DNA from 4 places in the Kocuria turfanensis genome. Region 1 is predicted to be linked to each of the others. Evidence: riboswitches for the same ligand, from Rfam matches in the RefSeq annotation. Region 1 holds a riboswitch; each other region holds the start of a gene.
What was found. A riboswitch is a leader RNA that binds a small molecule or an ion and turns the genes downstream of it on or off. The one in region 1 is predicted to bind thiamine pyrophosphate.

Region 1 (5,001 bases):
CGGCCCGCAGGTGAGGGCGGACGGCGCGGAAGGAGCAGGCCTGGTCACCGCGCAGGTGCTGCGGGCCGGGTCCGGGGACGGCCCGGCCCGTGACGGGCCACCCGCAGGCCGGCCAGGAGATGGGGCACCATCGGGGCGTCGCCGGTGAGGTTCGCGGCGTGCTGACGGGCCCGGTCGACGGTGGAGTCCACCGACACCGCCCCGTCGATCAGTTCCATCTTCGGCGCATCGGTGAGCAGCGCGGCCCGGACCCGGTCCCGAGTTCCGTCGGCGTTGCAGCGGCCGCGCCGCTCCCACCCGGCCGGCGGCCGTCATCAGCTCGTCCTGACGGAGCGCACCAGCCCGACCGACAGGTGGTGCAGGTGCTGCACAGCCGGGTCAACTATTGACGCGTGCACGAGTACCTCACCGCAGCAGATGGCCCGTGACGCCTGTGAGGTCCTGGGTCGCGCAGCGGTGGAATCGGGGTCGACTCCGCTTACGGCAGGTAGTCGGGGGCAGGCTCCAGGCCGAAGAACTCCTCCATGGTGTCGACCTCCGGGTCCGCGAGAGCCGCTTCCTGCATGTCCCGGACCAGGTCATGACCGACGTAGCGAATGTGCCAGGGCTCGTAGGCGTAGCCGGTGACGGCTTGATTGTCCTCACCGTCCGGGTAGCGGATGATGAACCCGTACTCCCCGGCGTGCTCGGCGACCCACGCCCCGACCGGGGTGTCCTCGAAGCAGTCCTGCAGCGCGCACACCCCGGAGGCGTTGCCCACGTCCATGGCCAGCCCGGTCTGGTGCTCGCTGTGCCCCGGGCGAGCCGCGATGGTGTCAGCGGTTTCCTGGCCGTACTGCTGCACGTAGCTGTCGTAGAGACTGGCCTGCGTGTCGTAGGAGCGATACCCGCTCACGGCCACGATGTTCACCCCGTCGGCCTTGGCGGCGCGGACCATCTTCTTGTACGCCTCCGCCGCATCGGACCGCATCCGTTCGGCCTGAATACGACTGAGCGGCTTCGGTACGTAGGTCTGCGGGTCCAGCGGGCGGTGCTTGTTCACCACCACCGTCAGGCTGGAGGCCGAGTCGATGTCGTAGGTCGTCCCTGTCGCGACCGCCGCCGATGGCGCCATCAGCCCCGTCGCCAGGCTCAGTGCTGCCGCCCCACCGAGAAGTCCACCGAAGTTCCTCATCATGTCTACGCCCCCACGTGTCCAGGAAAGATCCGCCTCAGCGTAACTGCACGACCCCCGTGATATGTGCTGTGTGACACTGTGACGAGCCCCGGGAGCACTCACACGAGGGGCGGGTGGCGGTGATCATGACCGCGCCTTCCGGAGTGCATGTTCCACCAGGTCGCCGTGCCGGGTCACGGAGAACTCCTCCAGGTCCAGGCCCGCACCCACCCGGAACCGCACGCCTTCCGGCGGACAGGCATGGACACGCAGGGCCCCGATGCTGCGCAACGGGTAGGTCCCGTGATCGCGTGTGGAGCACTTCAGCTCCCGACGGACCAACAGCAGCCGTGAGGTCGTGACGAGGACAAGGGTCCGCTGGCCTCGCCACCATCCCGGCGCCACCACGTGCACGGTCTCGGCCGGATCCAGCAACGCCTCGGCCCGTCGCAGGTGCTCACGCATCGAGACCCGCTGGATCACGCCCCAGTGCCGGCAGGCAGCGATGAGGTCCTCGCGCACGATCAAGCCCTTTCACCCGGCGTCAAGCGGATCGGAGCACCGCATGAATCTCCGACTGCTGCCCCAGCCAGGCCTCCCCGGAAACGATCGGTGGACCGTTCCCGAGAAGAGTTCTCCCCCACTATGGAGAGGAGTCGTAACAGATGTAAAGGCACCTCCGGTGGGTCACCTTGCGTCCTGCCGCGTGCCCGGTCGAAAAACCGTCTCCCCGCCCAGCCACTACCGGTCACCGTCGTGGTGACCCGGGAGTCGTCGACGCCTGATGGCCCCTGCTGAGCCGCAACCACCAGGTGGTCGGTGCGAAACCCCGCCAGCACCAGGTGCATGACCGCAACCATTTCCGGCGTGGTCCCGCGGAGGGGTGTGCCCGATCTCCACTGCGGCTCGGCGATGTCGCCGCTGCGGGCGGGGCGCCTGGGCCGTACGGGGTCGGAAGGCGAACTTCGCCCTGTCGTCTCCGGTGGCGGCCACCGTTCCCGGACCGTGGAGCGCCTCGCGGGACCTCGGACTGCTCCGGTAGGCAGGTCATCGGCGTTGCCGCGATCGACTGCGCTGTGCCGATGGGAATGGGGGGCTGTTCGTTCTCGGCAGAGCGTGTACGGTCGGAGCAGTGACACGGGGTGCCGGTTCCATCCGGCTGAGATGACACCCGTCGAACCTGATCCAGTTCGTACTGGCGAAGGGATGTCCTCTCAGGCCGGGCCGTTGCCGGGCCTGCATCTTTTCGCCCTGATCCTCAGGGAACCTCATGCAGATCGCAGAGCAGATCGTCCTCGTGACCGGCGGGGCCCGCGGCCTGGGCCGCCGCATCGTGGAGGCCTTCGCCGCCGAGGGCGCGCGGGTGGTCATCAACTACCGATCCAGCTCCACCGCCGCCCAAGAGCTCGTGAGCCGCTTCGGTCCGCAACGGGCTGTGGCCTTGCCTGCTGACGTCACCGATCCCGGGCAGGTGTCGGCCATGCTCGAGCGCACCCGGGAGCACTTCGGCGCCCCGGTCACCACTGTGGTGAACAACGCGCTGGCGGACTTCTCCTTCAACGGGGACGCCCGCTCGGGTGCGGCGGAGATCGGCTGGGACGAGTTCACCAGCCAGTTCTCCGGCAGCGTCCGGGGGGCGCTGAACACGATGCAGGCGTGCCTGCCGGGAATGCAGGAGCAGGGGTTCGGGCGGATCGTGAACATCGGCACCAACCTGTTCCAGAATCCCGTCGTCCCGTATCACGACTACACCGCGGCCAAGGCGGCCCTGCTCTCCTTGACCCGGACCCTGGCCAAGGACCTGGGTCAACACAACGTCACGGTGAACATGGTCTCCGGCGGGCTGCTGCGCACCACCGACGCCAGCGCGGCCACCCCTGAGGAGGTCTTCGACCTCATCGCCTCCTCCACCCCGCTGGGCCGTGTGACCACCCCGGAGGAGTTCGCCGACACCGTCCTGTTCTTCGCCTCGCCCTGGGCGCGGTCGGTCACCGGGCAGAACCTGGTGGTCGACGGCGGACTGGTCATGGGGTGAATCGGGCACTCATGAGCACGCACCGGCAGCTGCACCTCAACGCCTTCCTCCTCGGCGCCGGCCACCACAGCGCGGCCTGGCGGCGCCCCGACTCCCCCGCCGAGCAGCTGGGGGACATCTCCTACTGGGAGCGGCTGGCCCGCACGGCCGAGCGCGGTTTCTTCGATGCCGTGTTCTTCGCCGACGGCCACAGCACCGGCGACGTCGCCTCCGGGCCCCGGTGGTTCCTCGAGCCGCTGACCGCCCTGTCCGCCATGGCCCGGGCCACGGAGCGGATCGGATTGGTCTGCACCATCTCGACCACCTTCTTCACCCCGTTCCACGCCGCCCGGATGCTCGCCTCCCTCGACCACATCAGCGGCGGGCGGGCGGGGTGGAACGTGGTGACCTCCATGTTCGACGCCGAGGCCCGCAACCACGGGCTGGAGGCCATGCCGGCCCGACAGCAGCGCTACGCCCGGGCCGAGGAATTCGTGCAGGTCACCCAGCAGCTGTGGGACTCCTGGGCCGACGACGCCGTACTCGTCGACCGGGCAGGGCTCTACGCCGACCCCGCCCGGGTCCGTCCGGTGCACCACCACGGCGAGCACTTCCAGGTGGACGGACCACTGACCGTGCCGCGCCCGCCGCAGGGCAGACCCGTGCTCTTCCAAGCCGGGGCCTCCGGCCCCGGACGGGATCTGGCCGCCCGGTACGCGGAGGCGATCTACGCGGTGGCCTACGACCTGACCGCCGGCCGCGACTACTACGCCGACGTCAAGGCCCGTATCACCGCGGCCGGGCGGAACCCGGAGGCGGTGGCGGTGATGCCCGGGCTCGTGACCTACGTCGGCTCCACCGAGCAGGAGGCCCGGGCCCAGCGGGCCGCGGTCGACGCGCTGCTGCCCACCGCCCAGTCGCTGGCCCAGCTGAGCACGTTCATCCAGCAGGACTGCAGCGGATGGGAACTCGACGCCCCGGTCCCACCGCTGCCTCCGCTCGAGCGGTTCGGCGGCCCTCAGGGCCGCTACGCCACGATCCTGCGGATCATCGACGTGGAACGGCCCACCGTCCGACAGCTGCTGGGCCGCCTGGCCGCCGGTGGCGGGCACTGCACCATGGTCGGCACCCCCGAGAGCATCGCGGACCGGATCGAGCACTGGTTCCGCTCCGGAGCGGCCGACGGGTTCAACCTCATGCCCCCGACCCTGCCGGACGCCCTCGACGACTTCGTCGACCACGTCGTGCCGGAACTGCAGCGCCGCGGCCTCTTCCGCACCGACTACACCGCCCATTCACTCCGCGGGCACCTGGGGCTCCCCCGCCCCGCCCGCGGAGCACCGGCATAGGGCCTGTCCTCTCCATCGTGGGAGGGGTTCTTCGACGCCGGAGGCATGTCCCGTGCGGCTGTGCTGAGCGATGACCGATGGGCACGGATCCGGCCTCCCTGGCCGTTCTCCGACGGCAAGAGAGGCCGGCCGCTGCGCGACGACCGTCCCGTGGTGGAGGGCACCCGCTGCCCCTGCCGGTGCGGGACCGCCTGGCGTGACGTCCCCGAACAGTTCGGGCCCTGGCAGGCCGGGCGGACGCGGCGCGGCCGCTGCAGCGCCGACGGACCCGGGGACAGGGTCCGGGCCGCCTTCCTCCGACCCGGAGGACCACACCGGAGGACTGCACCGGAGACGTGCCCCAGCCCCCGCCGGACCCGGGGCCCTACGCTGGGGGAATGCCCCTCCCCCGCTTCCGTCCCACCGGCCACGGCTCCCCGGAGCCCGCCGCCGTCGTCGCCGGCGCGCACTACCGCATCACCGTGCTGACCGACGGGCTGCTC
Region 2 (5,001 bases), 1.1 Mb from region 1:
CGACCTCGTGCTGCGCCGCCTGGTGGAGTGCCTGGGACGGGACCGCACCAAGCACCAGGTGGCCGAGGTGACCTCCCTCGGGCTGGTGCAGATGACCCGCAAGCGGATGGGCACCGGCCTGCTCGAGGTGTTCTCCGAGCCCTGTGAGCACTGCGCCGGCCGCGGCGTCGTCGTGCACGACCACCCGCTGGAGGGCCGCACCGGCGGCGTCCCGGGCGAGATCCGCGACCAGCGGCCCAACCGCACCGACCGCAAGCGCAGCCGCCGCGGCCAGGGCGAGCAGCAGCCCGCCCGCCCGGAGGCCCGGACCGCCGAGCCGGATCCCGCGGAGAAGGCGAAGGCCGAGGCCGCGCGCACGGCGTTCGCGACCATCGCGGCCGCGACCCACCACGAGACCCCGGAGGAGCCGGAGACGCCCCGCGCCGAGGAGCCGGCCGCCCCGGCGGAGTCCCGCCCCGAGGGCTCGGGGCGCTCGCGGAAGAAGCGCCGCGGCAAGCGCAGCCGCAACCGCGGCCAGGGCGCGGAGACCGCCGCCGAGCAGCCGGAGACGGAGGAGACCCGACCCCCGGCCGAGCCCGCGCCCGCCGTCGAGGAGCCCGCAGCCGAGCAGGGCTCGCGCCTGACGATCAAGGGCGAGGTCATCGAGCTCCCGCAGGGCCACGCGCCCGTCGCCGAGGAGCCCGCCGAGGCGCCCCGACTGAGCCTGGACTCGCTGGCGGAGGCCTTCGACCAGCGGGCACCGGAGCAGCGGACCGCCGCGCCGGCGGACGACGCCGGTGCTCCCGCGGCCGAGCCCGAGGACGAGAGGGCCGAGCCGGCGCGGACCCCCGCCCGGGAGCGGCAGGCCACGAGCCAGGCCCCGGCCGTGCCCCCGACCGGGCCCTCCACCGGGACACCGGCTGGGACGACGGCCGAGGCGCCCGCGGAGCCGGCGCGTCCGCGCCGGCGCTCCCGCCGTGCCTCGGCCCCGGCCGCCCGACCGGGGGAGGCCCAGGTGACCGCCGGTCAGGCGGCCGCCGCCGAGGGCGGGCGGCACGAGGCGACGACCGCCGCGGAGCTTCCGCAGCGCGCTCCCGCCGGCCACGGGCCGACCGTCGTGGGCGTCGGTGTCAAGGCCGAGGACCTCACCAGCGGCCGGCCCGCCGGCCAGGGCTGAGCGCCAGCCCGCCGACGCACCCCGAAGGACCCCGACCCGCCGGTCGGGGTCCTTCGCCGTCGCGGGACCGGTACTCCTGGTCACGGCAGGGCCCGGACTCGTGCCGCCCTCCTGCCGGGTTCCCGGGCCGTCACATGGCCCGATCCTCTGTCCGGCCCTGCAGGAGCGGGAGTAGCGTGGTCGCACCACACGCGGGCGGCCCGACCGGGCGGACCCCCGGCCCGCAGCGCCGAGGGGATGGCCATGAGCAGCAAGCAGATCGTACTCACCGCCGGCACCGACCTCTTCGGACACCGGGATCCCTCGGCCCTCGACCGGTACTGGGCCCCGGACTTCCGGCAGCACTCCGCCCTCGGGGCCGACGGCCGGGAGGGGCTCCGCGCCGTCCTCCAGCAGCTCCCCGAGGACTTCCGGATCGACAACCTGCGCATGCTCGAGGACGGGGACATGGTCGCCGTCCACTGCGTGTACCACGGCCTCGCCCCGGAGCCCCTGGTGGCAGTGGACGTCTTCCGTGTGGCCGGCGACCGCCTCGCCGAGCACTGGGACGCCTACGCGCCGCTGCCCGGCGGCGCCGCCGGCGCCCACCGGATCGACGGCCCCCGGCAGGTCACGGACCACGAGCACACCGCGGCGAACAAGGCGCTGATCACCGAGTGGGTGCACGAACGGCTCCTGGGCGCCGACCGGGAGGCCCTCGCGGAGCTGGCCCGCGACCCGCGCTACGTCGAGCACGGCGCCGGCCCGGGCGCCCGGCTCGCCCGGCACGCCCTCCACCGGGTGCTCGGCGAGGGCGACTTCGTCCTCACCGTCACCGAGGGCGTGCTCGAGCCCGACGGCGAGGCCCCGGAGCACGGTGACCGGCGCCCGGCAGGCTGCTACGACCTGTGGCGGGTCGTCGACGGACGGATCCTCGAGCACTGGGAGGTCGTCCAGCCCGTCCCGGAGCGGATGCCGCACGGCAACGGATTCTTCTGACCGGGCGGCCGCCTCGTGCGGCGGTCCACGGCCGGATCCGGCCCCGCCGCGCCCGGCACCGGCCGGCGGCTAGACTGGCGGAACACCTGACACGGGGTGCCGCGCGAGCGGCTGAGATCACACCCGTCGAACCTGATCTAGCCAGTACTAGCGAAGGGATGTCGCTGATGCGCGATGCCGTACCCCCGCCCGCCCGCACCGCAGGAGCCGAGGGGGCGCCACCGGACCACGCGCTCGCCGAGGACGCCGCCACGGCCCTCGAGGAGCTGCGCACCGCAGCGCCGCTGGTGCAGTGCATCACCAACACCGTGGTCGCCAACGTCACCGCCAACGTCCTGCTGGCGGTGGGCGCCTCCCCGGCCATGACCGACATCCAGGGCGAGGGCGGAGTCTTCGCGGAGCTCGCCGACGGGCTGCTCGTCAACACCGGCACACCCACCGCCGAGCAGCGCGGGGCCGCCTACGAGGCCGTCGGCGCCCGGCAGCGGGCCGGCCGCGCATGGGTGCTGGACCCCGTGGCCGTGGGCGCCCTGCCCGTGCGCACCGCACTGGCCCGAGACCTGCTGCGGCACCGGCCGGCGATCGTGCGCGGCAACGCCTCGGAGATCATCGGCCTCGCCGGCGGCGCCGGAGGGCGGGGCACGGACGCCACCCACGGCGTCGACGCCGCCCGGGACGCCGCCGCCGTGCTGGCCGCGCAGGCCGGCTCGGCCGTGGCCGTCTCCGGTCCGGTCGACCTCGTGCGCGCCCCCGACGGGGGCGTGGTGCGCGTGCCGCACGGCACGCCGCTGCTGACGCGGATCACCGGCGGGGGCTGCGCCCTGGGCGCCCTGATGGCCGCCTTCACCGCCGTGCGCGCCGACCCCGCCGCGGCGGCGACGGCCGCCACGACGGTGTACACCCTGGCGGCCGAGGACGCCGCCGCCGACTGCGCCGGCCCCGGGTCCTTCGCCGTGGCCCTGCTGGACCGGCTGCACGCCATCACGCCGGAGCAGCTCGCCGCCCGGGCGGAGCTCGTGCGCGAGGAGGGTGCCCGGTGAGCGCCCGTCTCGATCCCGCCGCCCTAACCCTGCACCTCGTGACCGACACGGCGCTCAGCGCCCCGCGCAGCGTGCCCGACGTCGTGGCGGCCGCCGTGGCCGGGGGAGCCACCATGGTCCAGGTCCGGGAGAAGCACGCCCCGGCCCGGGACCTGGTGGCCCTGCTCGTGGCCGTCGCGGAGCGCGTGGGCCGGGACGTCCCCGTGCTCGTCGACGACCGCGCCGACGCCTACCTGGCCGCCCGGGCGGCCGGCGCGCCCGTGGCCGGGGTGCACGTCGGCCAGAGCGACCTGCCCGTGGAGCTGGCCCGGCGGATCTGCGGGCCGGACGCGGTGCTGGGCCTGAGCGCCGCCACGGCGCCGGAGCTCGACGCGGCCGCCGCCCTGCCCCCGGGCACCGTCGACTACCTGGGGGTCGGCGCCGTGCGCGCCACCCGCACCAAGCCCGACCACCCCGAGCCGCTGGGCGTCGAGGGGTTCGCCCGTGCCGCGGCCCGCACCGCCCTGCCGTGCCTGGCGATCGGCGGGGTGCGGGTCGAGGACGCCGCGGCCCTGCGTGCCGCCGGGGCGGCGGGGCTGGCCGTGGTCTCCGGCATCTGCGCCGACCCCGACCCCGCGGCCGCGGCCGCCCGCTACGTGCGCGCTTTCGGCCGCGTCCCCGAGGAGGTGGCCCGATGAGTCCCCGGGTGCCCCGCGTCCTGGCCGTGGCCGGCACCGACCCCACCGGCGGGGCGGGACAGCACGCGGACCTGAAGTCGATCGCGGCGATGGGCGGCTACGGGATGAGCGCCGTGACGGCCGTCGTGGTGCAGAACACCCTCGGGGTGCGCGGCGTGCACGTCCCGCCGGTGGAGTTCCTCGCCGCCCAGCTGGACGCCGTCGCCGAGGACGTCGAGATCGACGCGGTGAAGATCGGCATGCTCGGCTCCGTGCCGGTGATCGAGACGGTGACCCGCTGGCTCGAGGACCACCGGCCGCCGGTGGTGGTGCTGGACCCCGTCATGGTCGCGACCTCGGGCGGGCGCCTGCTCGAGCGGGAGGCCGAGGACGCGCTGCGCGCGATGCTCCGCCACGCCGACCTCGTCACCCCGAACCTGCCGGAGCTGGCGGTCCTCGCCCAGGAGGAGATCGCCTCCTCCTGGGCGGAGGCCCTGGCGCAGGGCCACCGGGTGGCCCGGGCCCACGACACCCTGGTGCTCGTCAAGGGCGGGCACCTCACCGGGGACCGCACCCCCGACGCCCTCGTGGGCCCGGACGCGCCGGAGCCCCTCGTCGCGTTCGACGGCGCCCGGGTGCCCACCGAGAACTCCCACGGCACCGGCTGCTCGCTCTCCTCGGCGCTGGCCACCCTGCAGGCCCGGCACGGGGACTGGGCGCACAGCCTCGGAATCGCCCGCGAGTGGCTGCGCGGGGCGCTCGAGCGCTCCGGGGACCTGGCGGTCGGCCACGGCAGCGGCCCCGTGCACCACTTCCACCACGTCCAGGACGCGCTCGAGAGCTGGGGTGCGGCACCGGCCCGGTTCAGCGACGAGCTCTGGGCGGCCTCCGCCGGGGTGCGCCGGGAGATCGAGGAGCTCGACTTCGTCCGCGGCCTGGGCGACGGCCGGCTCGAGCCGGAGCGGTTCCTGGCCTACCTCGACCAGGACCTGCAGTACCTCGACGGCTACAGCCGGGCGCTGACCCTGCTCGCCGCCCGGGCCCCGGACGAGCGGCAGCGGCTGTTCTTCGCGACCGGCGCGGTCTCCTGCACCGAGACGGAGAGCGAGCTGCACCGGGCCCGCCTGCAGCACGCCGCGACGGGGGCCGCCGGGGCCGGGCCCGGGGAGGT
Region 3 (5,001 bases), 350 kb from region 1:
TGTTCCTGGTGGCCGGGCTGATCGAGCGCCGCGGCGGGTCGACCAACGTGGACCGGCTCGCGGGCATGGCCAAGATCTCCCCGCTGCTGGCGCTGCTCTACCTGGTGCCCGCGCTGAACCTGGGCGGCATCCCGCCGTTCTCCGGCTTCCTCGGCAAGACGGGGCTGCTGCAGGCCGGCGTGAACCAGGGCGACCCGCTCGCGTACGTGCTGGTGGCGGGCTCCGTGGCGGTGTCCCTGCTGACCCTGCTGGCCATGATCCGCGTGTGGAACCGCGTGTTCCTGCGCACCCCGGAGGACGCGGAGTACCCGGACCCGATCCTGCTGGCCCCGGTCCCGGCGGGCTCGCGCTTCCTCCTGACCTCCGGATCCGTCGACGACCAGGAGGGGCAGTTCGCCGGCAAGGGCGACGTGCGGCTGATGTCGCCCTCCATGCTCGGCGGCGCCTCCGCGCTCGTCGTGGTGGGCGTCGCCCTCACCGTCTTCGCCGGACCGATCTTCCAGCTCGCCGACAACGCGGCGGAGAACCTCGTCCGCCCCGAGCACTACGTCGCGGCCGTCCTGGACCCCGGATCGGTTCCCCGCCCCGTGGTGGAGGAGGCCCCGTGAGCTCGCGTCCCAAGAACTCCCTGCTCGTCGAGCTGCCGCTGCTGGTGTGGCTGGTGCTCGTGTGGGGCGCCCTGTGGGGCGACTTCGGCCTCGGCAACCTGCTGTTCGGCGCGGTGCTGGCGCTGCTCGTGACCTGGGTGCTCTACCTGCCCCCGGTGCAGCTCTCGGGCCGGTTCAACCTGCTGCAGTCCGCCCTCTTCGCCGTGACCTTCGTGTGGCAGGTCGCCAAGGCCAGCGTGGACGTCATGCTCGTGGCGATCCTCGTGGGTCCGCGGGCCCGCAGCGCGGTCGTGGGCGTGGAGCTGCGCACGCGCTCGGACCTGCTGCTCACCGCCACCGGCCACACCATGGCCCTGATCCCCGGCTCCATCCTCGTGGAGGTGGACCGCGCCCGGTCCACCCTCTACTTCCACGCGCTCAACGTCCGCACCCCCGAGGAGGCCGAGTCCTTCCGGCGGTCGGCGCGGCAGGTCGAGGCCGCGTGGATCCGCATCATGGGCACACGGGAGGAGCTCGCCGCTCTGCGGGCCGAACGGCGCGGCGGAGGCGGGGCGGAGGCCGAGCAGCGGGACAGCGCGGCGATCAGCTCCCCGGTCACGGCCGGGCAGCAGATCGTCGGCGGCCGGCGAGGAGACGTCCCCACCGGGACCGCCGAGACCCCCCAGGCCACCGAGACCCCCCAGACCACCGAGGAGGACCGCCCGTGATGGAGATCGCCGTGGCCGTCGCCGCCGTGCTGCTCAGCGCGGCCGCCGCGGGCACCCTGTACCGGCTGGCCAAGGGACCGTCGCTGCTGGACCGGGTGGTGGCCACCGACGTCCTGCTGGCCATCGTGGCGGCGTCGCTCGCCGTGGAGATGGCCTACCACGGCCATCTCAACAACCTCATCCTCATGGTGATCGTCTCCCTGGTGGGGTTCATCGGCGCCGTGACGGTGGCGCGCTTCGCCACCCAGACCGCCGAGCACGGGAAGTGAGCCCCGTGCTGGACACCGTCCTGGACGCCGCCGCGGCCGTGTGCCTGGTCCTCGGAGCGCTGATGTCCCTGGCCGCCGCGATCGGGCTGGTCCGCTTCCCGGACCTGCTGACCCGCATGCATGCGGGGACCAAGCCGCAGGTGTTCGGGCTGCTGCTCATGCTCACCGCCGTCGCCCTGGAGAACCGGGACCCGGTCATGATCCCGCTGATCATTCTCGGCTGGGTCTTCCAGCTGCTCACCGTGCCCGTCTCGGCGCACATGGTCGGACGTTCCACCTACCGCACCAAGCACCTCAACCGGGCCACCCTCACGCAGGACGACCTGCAGGAGGTGCTCAACCGTGCCGGCGAGCGGGGCGGCGGCGAACCGGCCGCGGCCGAGCCTGCTCCCGCCGAGCCGGCCCTCAGCGACGCGGCCCTCAGCGACTCGATCCTCACCGAGCCGCCGAACGCGGACGGGCAGCGCGCCGACGGACAGCAGACTGACGGATCCGGGAGGACGCGTTAGGCTGGGCACGATCGACGGGCGCATCCGCGCCGCCCCGACGACAAGGAGCAGCAGTCCATGAACACGAAGATCCTCGAACTCGCCGGCACCGGCCTCTCGCTGGGCGGCGTGGCGCTCTCGCACAAGGTGCTCGGTGCCGCGTGGACGCGCATCACGGGGGACCCGCCCCCCGCCAAGAACCCGGACCCGGACGAGGCGTGGACCGGCATCATCATATGGTCGCTCGTGACCGGCCTCGTCGGCACGGTGATCAAGGTCGCGATCTCCCGCCAGGTGGCGAAGATGGAGAACAAGCCCCGGAACAACCCCAAGGCCTCCAGCCAGGCCGAGGTCTGATCCCCGGCGGCCACCTCGCGAGGGGGCCCGTCCGTCCGGACACCGCATCGGTGCCCGGACGGACGGGCCCCTTCGTCGTCCGGTGGACGCGCCGCGGCATGGACGGAAGGGCTGACGTGCGGTCGGCAGCCCGGGCGGAAGTGCGGGCGACGGTCCCGGTGACGGTCCTGGCGGAAGTGCGGGCGACGGTCCCGGTGACGGTCCTGGCGGAAGTGCGGGCGACGGTCCCGGTGACGGTCCTGGCGGCAGCGCGGGGGACGGTCCCGGTGACGGTCCTGGCGGAAGTGCGGGCGACGGTCCCGGTGACGGTCCTGGCGGCAGCGCGGGGGACGGTCCCGGTGACAGCGCGTGCGGCAGTGCGGCCAGGGGAGGGGTAGACTCGGTGCCACTGAAACGACAGGGGAGCGCACCCCGCCGGCAACGGCGGCACAGCGCTGAGAGTGCGGATCACCGCAGACCCTCGAACCTGCTCCGGTTAGCACCGGCGAAGGGAGTCGAGCACCTCAGGGGTGGCTCGCGGACGTGAGCTCCGGCCGTGTCCGCGCGGACCCTTCCCCTCCTGGCACCGATGGCTCGCTGAGCCCAGGAGGAACGCACCATGAACACCACCACGCACCGTCCCGCCGGCCGCAACCGTGCGTCCGGGGCCTCGTCCTGGCGGGTCGTCGACATCGTCGTGGCCGCCGTCCTCGCCGCCGTGTGCGCGGTCGTCTTCTGGGCGTGGTCGAACCTGCTCTACCCCGTGGTCGGCGCCGCCGCGGTGGCCTATCCGCCCGCCGTGGGGCTGATCGCCGGCGGCTGGCTCGTGGCCGGCGTGCTCGGCGGTCTGATCATCCGCAAGCCGGGCGCCGCGCTGTTCTGCGAGCTGCTCGCCGCGGTCATCGAGGGCTTCCTGGGCACGCACTTCGGCTGGACCGTGATCCTGTCCGGCCTCATCCAGGGCATCGGGGCCGAGCTGGTCTTCGCCGCGGTGCGCTACCGCCGCTACAACGCCGCGGTGGCCGCCGCGGCGGGCGCGGTCAGCGGCATCTTCCTGGGCGTCAACGAGAGCATCATCTACAACTACGAGTGGGCCCTCGGACACCAGGTGGTCTACGTGGTCCTGGCGGCCCTCTCGGGCGCGGTGCTCGCCGGCCTGCTGATGTGGGCCGTGGTGAAGGCGCTCGCAGCCACCGGCGTGCTGCAGGGCCTGGCCTCGGGCCGGGCCGCACGACGATGACCGCCGCGGCGGTGCGCCCTCCCGGTACGCCCACCGCCGCGGGGGCCCGCGTCGAGGCCCGCGGCTTCGGCTGGCACCACCCCGGCCGGGACGCCCCCGCCCTGCAGGGCATCGACCTCGTGGTCGAGCCGGGGGAGCGGGTGCTGCTGCTGGGGCCGAGCGGGGCGGGCAAGTCGACGTTCCTGCACGCCCTCGCGGGAGTCCTGCACGACGACGACGGGCTCTCCCTCCACGGGGAGCTGCTGCTCGACGGCACGGACCCGGACCGGGCACGGGGACGCGCCGGGCTCGTGCAGCAGGACCCCGAGTCCCAGGTGGTGCTGTCCCGGATCGGGGACGACACCGCCTTCGGCCTCGAGAACCTCGCGGTGCCCCGGGAGCAGATCTGGCCGCGGGTCCGCGCCGCCCTCGACGACGTGGGGCTGCCCCTGCCGCTCGACCACCCCACCGCCGCCCTGTCCGGCGGGCAGAAGCAGCGCCTGGCGCTCGCCGGTGCCGTGGCGATGAGCCCGGGGCTGCTCCTGCTCGACGAGCCCACCGCGAACCTGGACCCCGCCGGGGTGCGGCAGGTCCGGGACGCGGTGGCACGGTGCCTGGACCGCAGCGGGGCCACACTCGTGGTCGTGGAGCACCGTGTGGCGGTGTGGGCCGACGTCGTGGACCGTGTCGTCGTGCTCGGCCGCGACGGGGGGATCACGCACGACGGGTCCCCGGCACAGGTCCTGGGGGAGGCCGCCGACGAGCTGAGCCGCGACGGGGTCTGGGTGCCCGGCCGGGTCCCGCCCACCCGCGCGCCCGCGCGTCCCCGGGAGGAGGCGGAGCCGCTGCTCAGCGCGTCGGCGCTGGCCGTCTCGCGCACCCAGCCCTCCGCACGGCAGCTGCGCGCCCGGCGCCGGGCGCGGCGGCGCGGCCGTCCGCTGAGCGATGCCGCGGCGGGCCGGGACCTCCCGGTCGCGGCGACCGGCGTCGCACTGGACCTGCTCCGGGGCCGGGCGCTCGCGGTGACGGGCGCCAACGGCGCCGGGAAGTCGACCCTCGCGCTCACGCTGGCGGGCCTGCTCGCGCCCGTGCGCGGGACCGTGACCGCGCACTCGCCCCTGGCCCGCGGTGCCGGACCGGACCCGCTGGAGTGGGCCGGGCCGGACCTGGTGGCCCGCGTCGGGACGGTCTTCCAGGAGCCCGAGCACCAGTTCCTGTGCGCCACCGTGCGGGCCGAGCTCGAGCTCGGACCCCGGCTGGCGGGCACCCCGGCGGCCGAACGGGACCGCCGCACGGAGGAGCTGCTCGACCGGCTGCGGCTGACCCACCTGGCGGACGCGAACCCGTTCACCCTCTCCGGCGGCGAGAAGCGGC
Region 4 (5,001 bases), 240 kb from region 1:
GGCGGCCCACACGGTCGACCTGCCCCTGCTCTTCGGCGACGAGCCGACCTGGGCGGGCACCGGGCTGGTCGCCGGTGCCGCGTGGGAGGACATCGACGCCGCCGCCCGGCAGGTGCGCCGGCTGTGGGCCGACTTCGCCCGCGGGGAGCCCCTCGGCGACGCCGGCCGCATCCCCGGCGTCCTGCGCCACCGGCGCGTCCGGGTCCCCCTCCTGGCGCGGTCTACGCGGCGACGCCCACCTGGATGAGGGTGTTCCAGGGGTCCTCGAAGCGCAGCACGGCGCCGTCGTGCCGGGTGGGGACCCGGTGGTCGGTCAGCCGGGCCTGCAGGGCGGCGACGTCCTCGGCCGTGGGCAGGTCGATGTTGACCTGCCCCAGGCCCAGGGAGGCCGCCCGCGGGCCGGCCCCGGCGCTGTGCCAGGTGTTGAGCCCGATGTGGTGGTGGTACCCGCCGGCGGCGATGAACAGGGCCGAGCCGATGTCGCTCATCACCTCGAAGCCCAGGACGTCCACGTAGAACCGCCGGCCCTGCGGGATGTCGCCGACCTGCAGGTGGACGTGGCCGAGGGTGGCCGGCGGCGCCGCCGGCCGCGCCCCGGCCGGCTCGCGCAGGTGCTCGCCCAGGAACGCGGTGGGATCCAGCGGGTTGGACGCCAGCGTGAGCAGCCCGTTGGCCTCCCGCCGCCAGGTGTGGCGGGGGCGGTCGGTGTAGAGCTCCACGCCGTTGCCCTCGGGGTCGTCGAAGTAGAACGCCTGGCTGTAGAGGTGGTCGGCGCTGCCGGTGAAGGATCGCGGCGCCACGGCGGCGACCGAGGCCAGGGCGGCCGCCAGGGCCGGCTCGTCCTCGAACAGCACCGCGGTGTGGAACAGCCCCGCCTGACCGCGGCGGGCCGGCGGCAGCTCCGGGACCTGCCGCAGGCGCAGCACGGTCCGGCCGTCACGGCCCAGCACGGCCGTGTCCCCGGAATGGGCGAGGACCTCGAGGGTCACGGCGTCCGTGTAGTAGGCGAGCATCGTGTCCAGGTCGGCCACGAGCAGCTCCACGGCGCCCATCCGGGTTCCGGCGGACAGCAGGTCGTCGGCCGGTCGCGGCGTCAGGCTCCGGGGGTCGGGGTTCTGGGGAAAGATCGGCATCTCGGGCTTCTCCGTCGGCATCGGCACCACAAAGGTTGATATGTCCGCAAGGATACCCCAGAAAATGTTTCCGGTGCAAGTATCTTGGGGACCTTCGTCACCTCGGGGCCGGGCGCGACGCCGTCCCGGTCAGAGCACGAAGATCAGCGCCACGATCACCGCCACGATCGCCAGAAAGACCAGACCCCAGGCCTTGAGGTTGTCGGAGTCGTCCTCCGCGGGGTCGTGGGCCGGGGGCGGCGGCCATCCGCCGGCCGCCGGGCCGCGGCTGCCCGCCAGCGGGCCGCCCGCGCCCGGCCCGGGGAACGGCCCGCCCTGGGCCTGGCCCGGGAACGGCTCCCCGGGCGCACCGGGCCGGCCGACCTGCCCGGGCGGCGGCGGGGCGGGCGTGGACGGGCTGACGCCCCACTGCGGAGCCTGCGGAGCGTCCGCGATCGAGGGGTTCGACGACGGCGGCCCGGCCGGGCCGCCCTCCGGTGCCGGCGGCGCCGGGGCCGCCGGTGGTGGAGGAGCAGTCGGGGGAGAGGCGGGCGGCAGCGTCTCGCCGGAGAGCACGGGCCCGTCCTCGCGGTGGCCCTTCTCGGCCTCCGTCAGCAGGGTCACGAACCGCTCCAGCGACTCCGAGCCGTCGTACTCGCGGGCCAGGAAGCGCTCGGCGCGGCGGCGCACCACCCGGTAGACACGCCCGTCGTCGGGGATCGAGAGGTCCCGGGCAGCCTGCGCCACGGCCAGCGGGGGCTGCTCGGGCAGCGGGTTCGTGCCCCACTCCAGCAGCCCGGTGAGCAGCGGCCGCTCGAGGACCGAGGCCATCGCCGCCCGGGCGCCGGGCACGCGGGTGAGCTCCAGCAGCCCGCTCGGCGGGGCGGAGGGACAGCCCGGGACGTCACCGGGCAGCCGGGCCGCCCGCTCGAGCCAGAACGTGTCGCCGAAGAGGGTGGCCAGCAGCACGGCCGCCGCGAGCCGGTCCTCGCCGGGCGCGGCGTCCTCCGGGGCGCCCTCCTCCCAGTGGCTGCCCAGCGCTCGCCGGGCGGGCTCGCCGGCCAGCCGGACGCGCAGCTGCACGTCCTCCGGGCCGCGGGCGGTCTGCGCGGGATGCTCCACCGCGTGCCGCACCTGCGGGTCGAGCTCGGGGTCCATGGGCCACTCCTCCGTCGTCGTCCGTGGGCTCCATGCTCTCAGACGGGGCTGTGCGGCGGCGGGGAGCCGGTGGGGAGTTGCGGCCGGGCGCGCCCGGCGGACGTCCCCGCGCGGCGTGCCGGGCAGGAAGCGTGCCGGGCAGGTAGCGCGCCGGTCGGGGAGCGTGTCAGGCGGGGAGCAGACTGCGCAGCTGCCCGGCGGCCAGGCGCGGGTCCGGGGCCTCGGTGACCGCCCGGACCACCACGGCGCCGCGCGCCCCGGCGGCCAGCACCTCGGGGAGGCGCTGCTCGTCGATGCCGCCGATGGCGAACCACGGCACGGGCACCACCGCCGGGTCGGCGTCCAGCCGGGCCTCGGTCAGTGCGGCGACCTCGCGCACGAAGCCCAGGCCGGTGGCGGGCCGGCCCGGCTTGGTGGGGGTCTCCCACACGGGACCGGTGCAGAAGTAGTCCACGTCCGGGTCGGCCAGCGCGGCCCGGGCCTGGCCGAGGTCGTGGGTGGAGCGGCCGATCAGCACGTCGGGGCCGAGCAGCTGCCGGGCCTGGGCGGGGGTGAGGTCGTGCTGGCCGGCGTGGAAGACGTCGGCGCCCACGAGCGCGGCGAGGTCGGCGCGGTCGTTGACGGCGACCAGGACGCCGTACTCGGCGGCGACCCGGCCCAGCAGGCGCAGCGCGGCGATCTCCTCGTCGGTGTCGATGCTCCTGTCCCGCAGCTGGACGATGTCCGTCCCGCCGGCGCAGACGGCGTGCAGGAACTCCTCGAGGTCGCCCTGCGCGCGGCGGGCGTCGGTGCACACGTACAGCCGGGCGGCGAGGAGCCGGTCCGTGCGTGTCATGCGCAGCTCGGAGGCGGCGGGAGCGGGGGTGTCCTGGGTATGCTGGGTCACACGCTGAATGATAGGTCAGCGGTTCTGCGGGAGCCCCTCGGGGGCTGAGAGGGCGTCCGGCGCCGACCGCCACACCTGATGCGGGTCATGCCGCCGTAGGAAAGGACGATGCCGGTGACATCCGTGCCCTCCGTTCCGATGTCCGCCGCCCAGCACGTGCGGGCCGACGTCGCCGTGGTCGGGGCCGGGGTGGTCGGCCTGGCCACGGCCTGGGAGCTGCGCCGCCGCGGCCGCTCGGTGGCCGTGGTGGACCCCGAGCCCGGCGCCGGGGCCAGCCGGGCGGCGGCCGGGATGCTCGCCCCGGTGAGCGAGGTCCAGTACCAGCAGGAGCCGCTCTATCCCCTCATGCTCGCCTCGGCCGGCGCCTACCCGGCGTTCGTGGCCGCCGTGGAGGAGGCCGCCGGCGGCTCGGTGGGCTACCGCGCCACCGAGACGCTCGTGTGCGGCGTCGACGCCGCCGACCGGCAGGCCCTGGCGGACCTGCGCGAGCTCCAGCTGCGCCACGGCCTGGCCGTGGAGCCGCTCCCGCTGCGCACGGCCCGGGCCCTGGAGCCGGCCCTGAGCCCGCGGCTGTCCGCCGTGCACCGCATTCCCGACGACCACCAGGTGGACCCCCGCCGGCTCGTGGCCGGACTGCTCGCCGCCCTCGTCGCCCCCGAGCTCCCCACTCCGTCCGGGTCCTCCGCAACGGACGGCCCCGACGGCGGGCCCGCCCGCCTGGTGCACGACCGCGCCACGGGCCTGCGCCACGGCCCCGACGGCGCGGTGACGGGCCTGCGCCTGGCCGACGGCGGGATGGTCTCGGCGGCGGAGACGGTCCTCGCCCCCGGCACGGGTCTCACCGACCTGGAGGGCCTGCCCGGGTCCTGGCGGCCGCCGCTGCGCCCGGTGCACGGGGACATCCTCCGCACCCGTCCGCCCGCCGGGGCGCCCGCCCTGCTCGAGCGCACCGTCCGCGGCCTGGTCCACGGGGTGCCCGTCTACCTGGTGCCCCGCGACGACGGGACGGTGGTGATCGGGGCGACCTCCCGCGAGGACGACCTCGACGGGATCAGCGCCGGAGGCGTGCTCCGGCTGCTGCGCGACGCCCAGGCCGTGGTCCCCGGCGTCGCCGACCTCGAGCTGGTCGAGGCCATGGCCCGTGCCCGGCCCGGGACCCCGGACGACATCCCGTACCTGGGCCGCGTCCGCGGCCCGGAGGGAGATCCGGTGCCCGGTCTCCTGGTCTCCACGGGCTACTTCCGCCACGGCGTCCTGCTCGCCCCGCTGGCCGCCCGCCTCGCCGCGGAGCTGGTGCTCGGCGCGGATCCGGGCGCCGACGCCGAGCACCTGGCCACCACCGACCCGCACCGCTTCGACCGCCCGGTCGAGGCGCCCGCCGCGGACCCCGCGACCGGTTTCCGCACCCCGAACAGGAGCACCCGATGACCGCCATCACCCTCAACGGCCGCCCGCACGTCGTCGGCGGGGACACCACCGTGGTGGACCTCGTGGCCGAGACCGTCGGGCGGCCCCTGGGCCCCGACGGCGCCCCGCTGGACGGCCGCCGGCTGGGCGTGGCCGTGGCGGTGGACGCCGCCGTGGTCCCGCGCAGCCGCTGGGGCCGCACCCCCGTGGCCGAGGGACAGTCCGTCGAGATCATCACCGCCGTCCAGGGAGGCTGACATGACCCACCCCGCACCCCGCGCCGCATCCCTGGTGGACCCGCTCGTGCTGGACGGCACCGAGCTGTCCTCCCGGCTGATCATGGGCACCGGCGGGCTCAGCTCGCTGCACACCCTGGAGCAGGCCCTGCTCGCCTCCGGCACCGAGCTGACCACCGTGGCGCTGCGCCGCTACGCCCCC

Region 2: another riboswitch for thiamine pyrophosphate. It lies ahead of thiM (hydroxyethylthiazole kinase); the one in region 1 lies ahead of AYX06_RS08625 (3-oxoacyl-ACP reductase).
Region 3: another riboswitch for thiamine pyrophosphate. It lies ahead of AYX06_RS06960 (ECF transporter S component); the one in region 1 lies ahead of AYX06_RS08625 (3-oxoacyl-ACP reductase).
Region 4: another riboswitch for thiamine pyrophosphate. It lies ahead of AYX06_RS09740 (FAD-dependent oxidoreductase); the one in region 1 lies ahead of AYX06_RS08625 (3-oxoacyl-ACP reductase).

What each region holds. Positions count from the first base shown of each region.
Region 1 covers NZ_CP014480.1:1,861,325-1,866,325, forward strand. The annotation lists gene AYX06_RS19740 (hypothetical protein) at 45-218, opposite strand; gene AYX06_RS08615 (M15 family metallopeptidase) at 479-1,114, opposite strand; gene AYX06_RS08620 (hypothetical protein) at 1,301-1,678, opposite strand; TPP riboswitch at 2,285-2,380, shown strand; gene AYX06_RS08625 (3-oxoacyl-ACP reductase) at 2,427-3,191, shown strand; gene AYX06_RS08630 (LLM class flavin-dependent oxidoreductase) at 3,203-4,519, shown strand; gene AYX06_RS20940 (transposase) at 4,565-4,987, shown strand; gene AYX06_RS08635 (glycoside hydrolase family 31 protein) at 4,897-5,001, shown strand, end outside.
Region 2 covers NZ_CP014480.1:758,485-763,485, reverse strand. The annotation lists gene AYX06_RS03485 (Rne/Rng family ribonuclease) at 1-1,156, shown strand, start outside; gene AYX06_RS03480 (nuclear transport factor 2 family protein) at 1,400-2,134, shown strand; TPP riboswitch at 2,217-2,310, shown strand; gene thiM (hydroxyethylthiazole kinase) at 2,302-3,174, shown strand; gene thiE (thiamine phosphate synthase) at 3,171-3,851, shown strand; gene AYX06_RS03465 (bifunctional hydroxymethylpyrimidine kinase/phosphomethylpyrimidine kinase) at 3,848-5,001, shown strand, end outside.
Region 3 covers NZ_CP014480.1:1,515,150-1,520,150, reverse strand. The annotation lists gene AYX06_RS06990 (Na+/H+ antiporter subunit D) at 1-608, shown strand, start outside; gene AYX06_RS06985 (Na+/H+ antiporter subunit E) at 605-1,315, shown strand; gene AYX06_RS06980 (monovalent cation/H+ antiporter complex subunit F) at 1,312-1,584, shown strand; gene mnhG (monovalent cation/H(+) antiporter subunit G) at 1,590-2,093, shown strand; gene AYX06_RS06970 (DUF4235 domain-containing protein) at 2,151-2,429, shown strand; TPP riboswitch at 2,818-2,939, shown strand; gene AYX06_RS06960 (ECF transporter S component) at 3,028-3,648, shown strand; gene AYX06_RS06955 (ABC transporter ATP-binding protein) at 3,645-5,001, shown strand, end outside.
Region 4 covers NZ_CP014480.1:2,101,710-2,106,710, reverse strand. The annotation lists gene AYX06_RS09760 (carboxylesterase family protein) at 1-247, shown strand, start outside; gene AYX06_RS09755 (VOC family protein) at 222-1,133, opposite strand; gene AYX06_RS09750 (hypothetical protein) at 1,263-2,270, opposite strand; gene thiE (thiamine phosphate synthase) at 2,437-3,105, opposite strand; TPP riboswitch at 3,173-3,275, shown strand; gene AYX06_RS09740 (FAD-dependent oxidoreductase) at 3,265-4,584, shown strand; gene thiS (sulfur carrier protein ThiS) at 4,581-4,820, shown strand; gene AYX06_RS09730 (thiazole synthase) at 4,822-5,001, shown strand, end outside.